3 regions of the Caballeronia sp. SL2Y3 genome follow, and region 3 is predicted to be linked to each of the others. Evidence: predicted binding sites of a transcription regulator. Region 3 holds the regulator's gene; each other region holds the start of a gene.
What was found. The regulator LexA, encoded in region 3, represses DNA repair genes until DNA is damaged. The targets are predictions, from matches to a motif close to ACTGTATNNNNATACAGT.

Region 1 (4,223 bases), on a different replicon from region 3:
GGCGTCGCCGAGTCCAATGGGCTTGCCGTTTTCGATGATGTTCGACACCACGAGCACTTCGGGATAACCAGCCAGTCCGAACTGGTGCAGCACGTGAATCTGCAATGGCCCGAACCGCTTGCTGAATTCGACCTGTTGCGCGGGCGTGATGCGCTGTTCGCGGAACACGAGCACGTGATGGTCGAGGTGAGCGCGATGAATGCGCGTGAAATCCTCAGTGGACAAGGGCTGCGACAGGTCGAGCCCGATGACCTCTGCGCCCAGCGGGCCGTCGAAAGGACGAATGACGATATGTTGCTCGACGGCCTCGGCAGCGTCGTGAGTCGGCGAAAGAATGGTCACGGTGTAATGAAAAGCGGCGGACAGACGAATAATCTACGCCCGGCACGCGCACGCGGCAACGAACGATGCGCGATTTGGTTATCTGGCGCGATGCTAAGACCGCGAAAGCTCAGTCTTCGATTGCATCGAAAGGCAATTCGACCTGCACCGGCGCGACCGAACCGCCGGCTTCGTCAGCGGACTCCAGCGCGCTCACGCGCACGCCGAGCAGGCGCAGCCTTTTGTCGAGCACGATGCGCTTGAGGCACTCGGTCGCTGCGCGACGAATCTCGGATGCATCGGCCGTGGCGACCGGAATCGTCAAGTCGCGGGTGACGGTGCGAAAGTCGTCGAAACGCAGCTTGATACCGACGGTGCGCCCCACGTAACCTTTGCGCACGAGATCGTCCGCCACGCGCTTGCACAGGCCCGTGAATTCCGCCGAGAGCGTGGCGCGGTCGTGTTTGGGATGCAGGTCGCGCTCGAACGTGGTCTCGCGGCTCATGGACTTGGGCGTGGAACTGACGACGACGGGCCGCTCGTCTTGGCCTTGCGCGATGCGCGCGAGCCACGCCGCATAAGTCGGGCCGAAATGCGATTGCAGAAGGCCGAGGTCGGCGGCCGCGATATCGCCCACGGTCACGATGCCGAGCGCGGCGAGCTTGTCATTCGCCTTGGGCCCGATGCCGTTCACCTTGCGCGCGGCCAGCGGCCAGATGCGCGTGGGCAGGTCGTTCATCGTAAGAATGGTGAGACCGTCGGGCTTGTCCAGTTCCGAGCCGATCTTCGCGAGCAGCTTGTTCGGCGCGATGCAGATGGAACACGTGAGGCCGGTCGCTTCGCGCACCGCGTCTTTCATGCGCTGACCGATGTCCGCGGAGTCGCCGGGCATGTCGGTGACGTCGATATAGATTTCGTCGATGCCGCGGTTCTCGATTTGCGTGGTGAATCCGGCAATCGCCGCTTTGAAGAGCCGCGAGTAATGCCGGTAAGACTCGAAATCCGTCGGAAGAAGAATGGCGTCGGGCGCGAGCTGGGCCGCTTTCATCATGCCCATTGCAGAGAACACGCCGAATTTGCGCGCTTCGTAGGTGGACGTCGTCACCACGCCGCGGCCCGCATAGTCGCGCAATCGCTTGAAGCGTCGCGTGCCGTCCGCCAGCGTCTCGGGCGCGGCATTCCGGCCGCCTCCGACCACCACCGGCTCGCCGCGTAATTCCGGATAGCGCAGCAGTTCGACGGATGCGAAAAACGCATCCATGTCGAGATGCGCGATACGGCGCGGCGGCGTTTGCGAAGCGAACGAAGAAGGCAGTGAGGCGTCCATCGACGGCGAAAGGCGAGCGCAAAAGCAAGAGCAAGAGCGCTTAGGGCCGAAGTCGAAAATGGCTTACTGTACATTCATACAGTGATTTTCGCCAGCGGCCCTCCAGCGACGCTTCAGCGGCTACTCTGCCGCGCGCTTTTCCGCGAGTGCGCGGCGGCAGTCGTCGAAGACCTGTCTCACCACATCCGACTGATAGTTGAGGTCTTCGCTGTCGAGTATCTCCTCGACGGCATCTCGCGCCCAGTCCGCCTCGAGTATCGCGCAATGACGCGCGGCCAGCTCGCGCGCAATGGCGGCGAGCTTCGCGACCGTCAGCCAGTCCGCGAGCCGTTCATGCCTGTCGAGCCACTTGTGCGCGGCCTGCACGTGGAAAGCCGCCGCCGGCCAGTCTCCGTTCAGATAGAACGCGCCCAGACTGCCGCATGTCAGCCAGCAGAGCAATTCAACGCGGTCCCGGGCACTCAGGGTACGAGGCACATCGTTCATGGCGGCGCTCACGAAGGACGTTTCGACGAGAGGTACGTCAGCGAATCCGCTGCGTTCCGTATGAAATCCCTATGAAACAAGATAGCACGGGATGGTGCGGCGCGGCAGTGGCTTGCAAGAAAGGCATCGTGTGCTGACGAACGCATGCGTGTCGAGCCGAAATTTCCTCGCCTCATGACGACGTTGTGCCGCAAAGGCGGTAAGTTAGACCGCGCAAGCAGCGCGTGGCCCACCGGGATACCATGACGAGTCGAACCGCGCATGCCCGCTGCGGATCGGCGTCCTCTTTCATCAGCTTCCGACCGCATGCCCCAACACAAGCAGACCGTCCGTCCCCTCGTCATCGCCGCAGTGATGGCCTCGATGGCCATGGTGGCGATCGAAGCCACCATCGTTTCGACCGCCATGCCGCAGATCGCTACGCAACTCGGCGGCCTCAATCTGTATAGCTGGGTGTTCTCGTCGTTCTTGCTGACGCAGACCGCGCTTACCGTCGTATTCGGCAAGCTCGCGGATCTTTACGGCCGCAAGCCCGCGATACTCGCCGGCATCGCCATCTTTCTCGTCGGGTCGATACTCGCGGGCTTCGCGTGGTCGATGCCCGCCATGATCGTCTTCCGCCTGATACAGGGCGTCGGCGCGGGGGCCATTCTGCCGGTTGCGCTGACGGTAGTCGGCGACCTTTATCCGGCTCGGGAGCGCGGCAAGGTGCAAGGCTATCTGGCAAGCGTATGGGCCGTGTCCGCCGTGTTGGGGCCGATGGTCGGCGGCTTGCTCATCCGGCATCTTTCGTGGAGCTGGATCTTCTGGATCAACCTGCCGATCGGCGCGCTCGCCGCGTTGCTCTTCGTGCTCTTCCTGCACGAGGAGAAGCGCCACGAACGTCCGGCGATCGACCTTGCAGGCGCGTTCCTCTTCACAGCCGCCGTCGCTTCGCTGATGATGGCGCTCACCGATGCCAGCACCGAAAGCAGCGCGCGCGTCGGCGCGGAAGTGGCGATATGCATCGTCGCGAGCGTGCTCTTCGTCGTGCAGGAAAAGCGCGCCGCCGATCCGATGATCTCGTTCGGCTTATGGGCGCATCGCCCGATCGCGGCGGGCAACGCCGCGACGCTGCTCGCGGGCATGGCGTTGATGGGCTTGACCACGTTCCTGCCGATGTACGTTCAAGGCGTCATGCATCGCTCGCCGGTCGAAGCGGGTCTCACGCTCACGATGATGATGATCGGCTGGCCCACCGGCGCCACTTTCACTTCACGCACTTTTAGCCGCATCGGGCTGCGCCGTTTGTTGATCGGCGGGACCGTCTTCATTCCGCTCGGCGCGATTCCGTTCGTGCTTCTCACGCCGCAGTCGAGTCCGGTATGGGCCGGCGTCGGCTCGGCGGTGATGGGCTTCGGCATGGGCATACTGAGCGTGTCGTGCCTGATCCTGATTCAGGAAATCGTCAAGCTGTCCGAGCGCGGGAGCGCCACTGCATCGAACCTCTTCGCCCGCAATCTCGGGAACACGCTCGGCGCGGCTGTCTTCGGCGCCGTGCAGAACTATGGACTGGCTCATGCGAGCGGCGTGCCGGCGGTCAGCGCGGATCAGTTGAAGCGCCTGCTATCCGCGGTGCCCGGCAACTTCGCGAGCCACGCGGAGATTCGCTTCGCGTTGCACCATGCGCTGCATATGACCTTCACGGCGATGTTCGTGATCGCGCTGGGCGCGGTGATCTCCATGCTGTTCATGCCCGCAGTAGACATCGGCCGGGCGCGTCCGGCCGTGGAAACGGTCGGCGCGAACGATGCACCGGAACGCGTCGGCATCGACGCCTGATTCGGCGTCGATGCGTTGCAGGCCCAGCGTCAATCCTGCGCCTGAATGAGCGGGCTATCCTGCTTGTCTTTGGACACGCTCGCGTCTCCGCTCTGGCTTCCCGGCGCAGCGGATTCGTCCGCCGCGATAGTCTGCGTGTTCATGCCTTGTGGCGACGTCGGCGCGCCGGTATCGGGCTTGTAGTGCGGCGCAGGACCATAGCCGCTTGCGAGCGCGTAGGGCGCGGCAAGCGAGGCCGCAACGACAACAATGCCGGTAACTTTGCTGA
Region 2 (4,223 bases), 400 kb from region 3:
GAAACGAAGTGGGAAGGCTAAAACAGTCAGGAGGTTGGCTTAGAAGCAGCCACCCTTTAAAGAAAGCGTAATAGCTCACTGATCGAGTCGTCCTGCGCGGAAGATGTAACGGGGCTCAAGCCAGTCACCGAAGCTGCGGATGCGTGTTTTACACGCATGGTAGGAGAGCGTTCCGTAAGCCTGCGAAGGTGCGTTGAAAAGCGTGCTGGAGGTATCGGAAGTGCGAATGCTGACATGAGTAGCGATAAAGGGGGTGAAAAGCCCCCTCGCCGTAAGCCCAAGGTTTCCTACGCAACGTTCATCGGCGTAGGGTGAGTCGGCCCCTAAGGCGAGGCAGAAATGCGTAGCTGATGGGAAGCAGGTCAATATTCCTGCACCATTGTTAGATGCGATGGGGGGACGGATCGCGGAAGGTTGTCCGGGTGTTGGACGTCCCGGTCGCTGCATTGGAGAAGGTGCTTAGGCAAATCCGGGCACATAATTCAAGGGTGTGGCGCGAGTGACTTCGGTCACGAAGCAATTGGAAGTGGTTCCAAGAAAAGCCTCTAAGCTTCAGTCTAACGATGACCGTACCGCAAACCGACACAGGTGGGCGAGATGAGTATTCTAAGGCGCTTGAGAGAACTCGGGAGAAGGAACTCGGCAAATTGGTACCGTAACTTCGGGATAAGGTACGCCCTGGTAGCTTGACTGGCCTGCGCCAGGAGGGTGAAAGGGTTGCAATAAACTGGTGGCTGCGACTGTTTAATAAAAACACAGCACTCTGCAAACACGAAAGTGGACGTATAGGGTGTGACGCCTGCCCGGTGCCGGAAGATTAAATGATGGGGTGCAAGCTCTTGATTGAAGTCCCGGTAAACGGCGGCCGTAACTATAACGGTCCTAAGGTAGCGAAATTCCTTGTCGGGTAAGTTCCGACCTGCACGAATGGCGTAACGATGGCCACACTGTCTCCTCCCGAGACTCAGCGAAGTTGAAGTGTTTGTGATGATGCAATCTCCCCGCGGCTAGACGGAAAGACCCCATGAACCTTTACTGTAGCTTTGCATTGGACTTTGAACCGATCTGTGTAGGATAGGTGGGAGGCTATGAAACCGGAACGCCAGTTTCGGTGGAGCCGTCCTTGAAATACCACCCTGGTTTGTTTGAGGTTCTAACCTTGGTCCGTGATCCGGATCGGGGACAGTGCATGGTAGGCAGTTTGACTGGGGCGGTCTCCTCCCAAAGCGTAACGGAGGAGTACGAAGGTACGCTAGGTACGGTCGGAAATCGTGCTGATAGTGCAATGGCATAAGCGTGCTTAACTGCGAGACCGACAAGTCGAGCAGGTGCGAAAGCAGGTCATAGTGATCCGGTGGTTCTGTATGGAAGGGCCATCGCTCAACGGATAAAAGGTACTCTGGGGATAACAGGCTGATACCGCCCAAGAGTTCATATCGACGGCGGTGTTTGGCACCTCGATGTCGGCTCATCTCATCCTGGGGCTGTAGCCGGTCCCAAGGGTATGGCTGTTCGCCATTTAAAGAGGTACGTGAGCTGGGTTTAAAACGTCGTGAGACAGTTTGGTCCCTATCTGCCGTGGGCGTTGGATATTTGAAGGGGGCTGCTCCTAGTACGAGAGGACCGGAGTGGACGAACCTCTGGTGTACCGGTTGTCACGCCAGTGGCATCGCCGGGTAGCTATGTTCGGAAGAGATAACCGCTGAAAGCATCTAAGCGGGAAACTCGCCTTAAGATGAGATATCCCCGGGGCTTCGAGCCCCTTGAAGGGTCGTTCCAGACCAGGACGTTGATAGGTCAGGTGTGTAAGTGCAGTAATGCATTGAGCTAACTGATACTAATTGCCCGTAAGGCTTGATCCTATAACCAGTGTGTTTCGCAGTGAGTTAGCGCTTTAGCGCTTACTCAATGCAACCCCCGAAGGGGGCCACTGGCTGAGTAGCGACTGTGCCCACAGTCACTGCCCTAACACACTACTTCTTCCCCGATTGGTTGTAGCGCCCCCCAAGGCGATACAACATCCCCTTTATGCCTGATGACCATAGCGAGTCGGTCCCACCCCTTCCCATCCCGAACAGGACCGTGAAACGACTCCACGCCGATGATAGTGCGGATTGCCCGTGTGAAAGTAGGTAATCGTCAGGCTCCCCCTCGCAAAACAAAAACCCCACCCCGAAAAGGTGGGGTTTTTGCGTTGGACTCACGAAAAGCCCCTCCTCACCCGCTCCCCGTCCCACCTCTTCGGGTCTTTCCGCCCATTCCCCAGCGCACTCCGAAATACTGTATAAATGTACAGTATCAACCGGAGCCGCTTCGTGTTTACGCATGAGCGGACTCTGCATCCGGCAGACGGGAATCCATGGGTGCCGCACTTTCATTACTGGACATCGGACTGACTTCGCGCCTACAGCAGCAGCTATGGCAAGGCGAGCAGTTCACCACCTCGCATTCAGGCGTCGTTCCGAGCGGCTATCGGATGCTTGATCTGGCGTTGCCAGGCGCAGGCTGGCAGCCGGGCACTGTGACCGAAGTGCTGATCGAAGAAAGCGGCGTCGGTGAAATCCGGCTGCTCGCGCGCACGTTGCGGGACTTGACGACGGTTCAAAGCCGCTCCGTCGTCTTCATCGCGCCCCCCTGGATGCCCAATCACGCCGCGTTTCGGGCAATGAACATCGCGCCGAATAAGCTCGTCTGGGTCAAGGCGCCCGACGATCAGGTGCTGTGGGCCGCGGAGCAGTCGCTCAAGCAGGAGGGCATCGGCGCTGTGTTGATCTGGCTCCCCAAGGCGCGCCCCGAAGCCTTGCGGCGATTGCAAGTTGCTGCACAAGAGTCGCAATCGCTGGCGTTCCTGTTTCGTCCATTGAATGCCGCGAAGCAATCATCGGCGGCGCCGCTGCGAATGGTCTGCAAGCCGATGCTGCCCGCAGCCGCACCGACGATGAATCGTCGCGAATGGATGCAAGTCGTCATGCTGGAGATCAGCATCATCAAGCGACGCGGTCCGTTGCTCGAAAAGCCGTTGCATTTGCGCTTGCCGCTGCAGTTGCCCGCGTTGCCCGAGCATTTGCGCCGCGCCAGCCAGCAAAGGAAAGCACGAGAGGTCAAACATGTTGTGGATAGCGGTGACATTGCCGCTTTTATCGCTCGAAGCAGTCAAGCCGCCATCGATGCCATGCGCATCGGCCGGTTCGATTTCGCCTGGAGCGAGGCCGACGCCGAATGACCGCGCCGACACGCCAGTCGCGCAGGACATCGATCAGCCCTGTTTCGCGCTCGCCGATCACGCGCGCATTCTGCTGCCCGACCTCATCGCGTTCCGGCTGGGGGTGAGGCCCGGCAGCACGCGCTCTCACGCGTTCGCGCTGGCGCCGCGGCTGACGCTGCTCGCGGTCGATGTCAACGCGGAGCAGCGCGCGCTCGAAGCAGTCGCGCTGGCGTTGCTCGCGTTCACGCCGAAGGTCGTGCTCGCGCATGCGAATACGGTGCTGCTGGAAGTCGGTGCGAGCACGCGGCTTTTCGGCGGGCTGCGGCCACTGATCGCCAAGGTGGCGTCGACGGTGAAAGGATGCGGCTTCACGTCGCGAATGGGCTGCGCGCCGACCGCGTGGGGCGCCTGGCTGCTCGCGCATGCGCGCACTCGCCGCGTGACGCGTCGCGTGCGCATCGTGAAGGAGACGACGCTCGTGCGCGTGCTCGACGCGTTGCCGGTGTCCCTCGTTCCGTCGGCGGAATCGCATGGGAACGTGTTCGAACAGATCGGCTGTTCGACGCTCGCCGATTTGCGCCGCCTGCCGCGCAAGGGCGTCGCGCGTCGGTTCGGGCAGGGCATTCTGCAATGGCTCGCGCAGGCTTACGGCCTGGCGCCCGATCCGCGCGAGGCGTTCTGTGCGCCGGCATCGTTCGAGGCGCGGCTGGAATTGCAGGCGCGCGTGGAAAGCGCCGAGGCGCTGCTTTTCGCAGCGCGCCGGCTCGTGCTGCAACTGGCCGGCTGGCTGAGCGCGCATCACGCCGCGGTGAGCGAGTTCTCGCTGCTGCTGGAGCACGAACTGGCCGCGCGCCACGCGCCGAAAACATCGACGCTCAAGGTCGCGTGGGCCGTGCCGACGCGCGACGCCGATCATGTCCTCTGGCTGCTGCGCGAAAAGCTGAATCAGACGACGCTCGCAGCTCCGGTCATCGAGATGAAGCTGTTTGCCGACAAAGTCTGCGAGCACGCGCCGCCG
Region 3 (4,223 bases):
CGCTCGAAGTCTTCGAGCACCGGCTGCACCGTGCGCACGACGAACGGCAAGCCGATGAACGTCAGCGCCACCAGCACGCCGAGCGGCGTGAACGCGACCTTCACACCGAGCGGCGCGAGATACTGCCCGATCCAGCCGTTGCCCGCATACACGGCCGCGAGCGAGATGCCCGCCACAGAAGTCGGCAACGCGAACGGCAAATCGACGATGGCGTCCACGATGCGCTTCATCGGAAAGGTATAGCGCACGAGCACCCACGCGACGAGAAAGCCGAACACCGCGTTGATGAGCGCGCCGCCGAGCGCCGCGCTGAAAGTTAGCCGATACGACGCCAGCACGCGCGGCGATGTCACCGCGCGGACGAACTGCGCCCAGTCGAGCGTCGCCGTCTTCGCGAACGTGGCGGCGAGCGGTATCAACACCACGAGGCTCAGATACGCGAGCGTGATGCCGAGCGTCAGGCCGAAGCCTGGCAGCGCGCTCGGCTTGCGCAAAGTGAAAGTCGTCATCCTTGCTTTGGTCCTGTTCCAGTGCGCCGGGGAGCGCGTGTCATCGAATGCTTGTGTGACCGGCGGCGTCATGGCGCGCCGCTTCGGTTTGCTTACGTTTTGCGCTTATTGCGGCGCTTATTGCGGCTCTTACTGCGGCTCTTATTGCGGTTGATAGATCGAGTCGAACACGCCGCCATCGGCGAAATGCGTCTTCTGCGCCTTGGTCCAGCCGCCGAACGTGTCGTCGATGGTGTAGAGCTTGATCTTCGGGAACTGCTTCGTGAGGTCGGCCGGCACCTTGTCCGAGCGCGGACGATAGAAGTTGCGCGCGGCGATCTGCTGACCTTCGTCGCTGTACAGATACTTCAGATACGCCTCGGCGAGCTTGCGCGTGCCGTGCTTGTCGACGACCTTGTCGACCACCGCGACCGGCGGCTCGGCCAGAATGCTCACTGAAGGCACCACGATCTCGAACTTGTCCGGACCGAACTCCTTCAGCGACAGAAACGCCTCGTTTTCCCACGCGATCAGCACGTCGCCCTGACCGCGTTGCACGAAGCTCGTCGTGGCGCCGCGCGCGCCGGAGTCGAGCACGCCCGCGTTCTTGTACAGCTTCGCGACGAAGTCCTTCGCGGTTTGTTCGTTGCCGCCGGGCTTGTGCTGCGCGTAGGCCCACGCGGCGAGATAGTTCCAGCGCGCCCCGCCCGATGTTTTCGGGTTCGGCGTGACGATGGAGACGCCCGGCTTCGTGAGGTCGTCCCAGTCCTTGATGTGCTTCGGGTTGCCCTTGCGCACGAGGAATACGATCGTCGACGTGTACGGCGAGGCGTTATCCGGCAGCCGCTTCTGCCAGTCGGCGGCCACGAGTCCCTTGCCCGCGAGCGCGTCGATGTCGTAGGCGAGCGCGAGCGTCACGACGTCCGCCTGCAGGCCGTCGATGACCGCGCGCGCCTGTCCGCCGGAGCCGCCGTGCGACTGCTTGAACGTGACGGTCTCGCCGGTTTCGGCCTTCCACTTCTTGGCGAATGCCTGATTGAAGTCCTGATACAGCTCGCGTGTCGGGTCGTACGACACGTTCAAAAACGACGTCTGCGCGTGTGCTTGCGTGCTCGTCGCGACAATCGCGCCGATGCCCGCCGCCGTCAGCGCGAGCGCGGTCAACGCTTTGCGTGCTTTGGTCCCCAATCCCGCTTTCGTGCTTTGCATTCCCCGTTCTCCGTCTTATCCAATTGACGGAATCAGTCTATCGGCGGGCCTATATGAACAGAAATAATCGTTTTTCAGTCTTTTATATCCAAACCTGCTAAAGCCTGAGGAGCGCGCTCGTGTGGGGTCGCACGTCGGCCCGTGTTGCGGTTTCGCGCGGAACTTAAAGTAATGCTTGAAAAGCGCGGAATACTGTATAAAAATACAGTCATCTGTTGATCCATACAGTGCACGAGAGGCCCGAGCCAGTGACCAGAACCTCAAAACTTACCGCGCGTCAGCAGCAGGTCTTCGAACTGCTCCAGCGCGCAATCGAGCGCACAGGTTTCCCGCCGACGCGCGCGGAGATTGCGGCGGAGCTCGGCTTTAGCTCCGCGAACTCTGCGGAAGAGCATCTGCGGGCACTGGCGCGCAAGGGCGTCATCGAACTGGCGGCGGGTTCGTCGCGCGGCATCCGGCTGATTGGCGACGCAGGCCGTTCAGAAGACGTTCCGCACCAGTTCACCTTGCCGCACGCGAGCATCATGCAGCTCTCGCTGCCGCTCGTGGGCCGCGTGGCGGCGGGCAGTCCCATCCTCGCGCAGGAGCATATTTCGCAGCATTACGCGTGCGATCCCGCGCTGTTCTCGAGCAAGCCCGACTACCTGCTGAAAGTGCGCGGCTTGTCGATGCGCGACGCCGGCATCCTGGACGGCGACCTGCTCGCCGTTCAAAAACGCACCGAGGCGAAGGACGGACAAATCGTCGTTGCGCGGCTCGGCGACGACGTCACGGTGAAGCGTTGGAAGCGCCGCCCGGACGGCGTCGAGCTCATCGCGGAGAACCCGGACTACGAGAACATTTTCGTGCGGTCCGGCAGCGGAGACTTCGCGCTGGAAGGCATTGCAGTGGGCCTGATCCGCTCGGGCGAGTTCTAGTCAGCGGCGGCAGCGCGCTTTCAAGCGTCGCTGTGCGCCTTTTCACGCCACGCACGACGCGGCGCGTTTCGATTACATCAAGCACGGACGGCAGCCGCTCGCGGCACGCCGGGGTGCGTCCTATCGTCTGGAGAGTCATGATGGAACGTTTTGCCCGTTTGCTGCCCTTTCGCCAGTTCGGCCGTCTGCGTCATCTGCGTGCGTTGATTCCTTGCGGCGCCGCAGCGCCTTCGCGGGCCAAGGCTGCGCCGGATCTCTTCGACTCCATGCCCGCGCTGCCGTCTCGCCAGCCAGCGTTCGCGCGCGTGTCGCTGACGCAGACGGTCCACGCGGAGCCGCCGCGGAGTGCTCCCGTACGCGTCTATCGAAGCGAGTCGCGGCTGATCCTGGTCGGCAAGATCAGCGAAGTGTCGCGCATGATCGACCGCTGCATCGACGAGGAGCGCGCCGGTCTCACGGGCGGAACGGTGGCGTGAACTGGCGGCGGGTCGGGGAATTTGTCGTGCGTCGGCGTGGTCCATTCTGCATTGACCTTTGCTGAAGGCTTCGCCGTCGCATGTCCCGCGCCGCTCGTTTCGTTGTCGCCACGCTCGCCGCCGTATTGCTCGTCGCGGCGCTCGGCTTCGTCTACGCGTCGCCGTATATCGTGCTGGACCGCGTCAAGCGCGCAGCCGACGCGCGAGACGCCCAAACGGTCAACGAATACGTCGATTTCCCGGCGTTGCGCGCGAGCTTGAAGGACCAGATCGCCGCGCTGCTCACGCGGCGCATCGATGTGCAGAAGAGCGGCAACCCGCTCGCCATCATCGGCGCGATGATCGGCGCGGCGCTGGTCGGCCCGCTCGTGGATTCGTATGCGACGCCGGACGGAGTCGCCGCCATCCTGAACGGCATACCGCCGCGCGGCAATCCCGGCGAACGTCCGCCTGCGGCGGGCCAGGCCGATGCCAATGCGTCCGCGCCTGCAAGCGCTTCCGTGAGTGCGTCCGAGCCGGCTCCGCAACCGCCGCAGACGACGGCCGGCTATCGCGGCATCAACACGTTCGTCGTGACGTACCAGCACGGCGCAGGCGATGCCCGTTATTCCGCCATCTTTCACCGCAGCGGCCTCGTGTCCTGGAAGCTCGTCGCCGTCGACCTCAACGGCTGACGCGCCTTCTCCAACCATCCACGCTCACGCGCCCGCTTCGGCCTTCGCCGGCTTCGCGGCATACGCAGCGGCATCTTCCGCTTCCGCCGATTCGCCTGCCTGACAGACGGCAACCAGAATGCTGCACGACACGCGATCGAGCAAAGGCGTGTTCCCCGCGCCCATCCACCAACGTGCCAGCCCGCTCCGGCAGCGGTGCCCGACGACGACGAGATCGACCTTTAGGCTGTCGGCCAGCGCGGCGATTTCGTCGATCGGATGGCCGAACGCGAAATGCCCCTGCGCTGACAAGCCGCGCTCGCGCAGCCACTCGACGCCTTCCTGCAGAATATCGCGCGCCGCTTCTTCGAAGCGCCCGCAGGCCATATCGGTCAGCAATCCGGCGCTCTGCGCAATGCTCGACCGCATGTCGACCACCGCGAGCACGTGCGTTTCCGCGTTGAGGTCGAGCGCGAGATT

Region 1: dinB (DNA polymerase IV) is a predicted target of LexA. The motif match lies at 1,714-1,731, and genes of this name have one in related genera.
Region 2: imuA (translesion DNA synthesis-associated protein ImuA) is a predicted target of LexA. The motif match lies at 2,280-2,297, and genes of this name have one in related genera.

What each region holds. Positions count from the first base shown of each region.
Region 1 is NZ_CP084261.1:1,086,353-1,090,575, forward strand. It holds gene LDZ26_RS18305 (TauD/TfdA family dioxygenase) at 1-342, opposite strand, end outside; gene dinB (DNA polymerase IV) at 452-1,648, opposite strand; gene LDZ26_RS18315 (hypothetical protein) at 1,769-2,134, opposite strand; gene LDZ26_RS18320 (MDR family MFS transporter) at 2,396-3,955, shown strand; gene LDZ26_RS18325 (hypothetical protein) at 3,985-4,223, opposite strand, start outside.
Region 2 is NZ_CP084260.1:1,635,893-1,640,115, reverse strand. It holds rRNA gene LDZ26_RS07725 (23S ribosomal RNA) at 1-1,862, shown strand, start outside; rRNA gene rrf (5S ribosomal RNA) at 2,032-2,145, shown strand; gene imuA (translesion DNA synthesis-associated protein ImuA) at 2,360-3,223, shown strand; gene LDZ26_RS07710 (DNA polymerase Y family protein) at 3,168-4,223, shown strand, end outside.
Region 3 is NZ_CP084260.1:1,239,247-1,243,469, reverse strand. It holds gene cysT (sulfate ABC transporter permease subunit CysT) at 1-509, opposite strand, end outside; gene LDZ26_RS05880 (sulfate ABC transporter substrate-binding protein) at 651-1,697, opposite strand; gene lexA (transcriptional repressor LexA) at 1,946-2,614, shown strand; gene LDZ26_RS05870 (hypothetical protein) at 2,755-3,090, shown strand; gene LDZ26_RS05865 (DUF2939 domain-containing protein) at 3,171-3,764, shown strand; gene LDZ26_RS05860 (universal stress protein) at 3,789-4,223, opposite strand, start outside.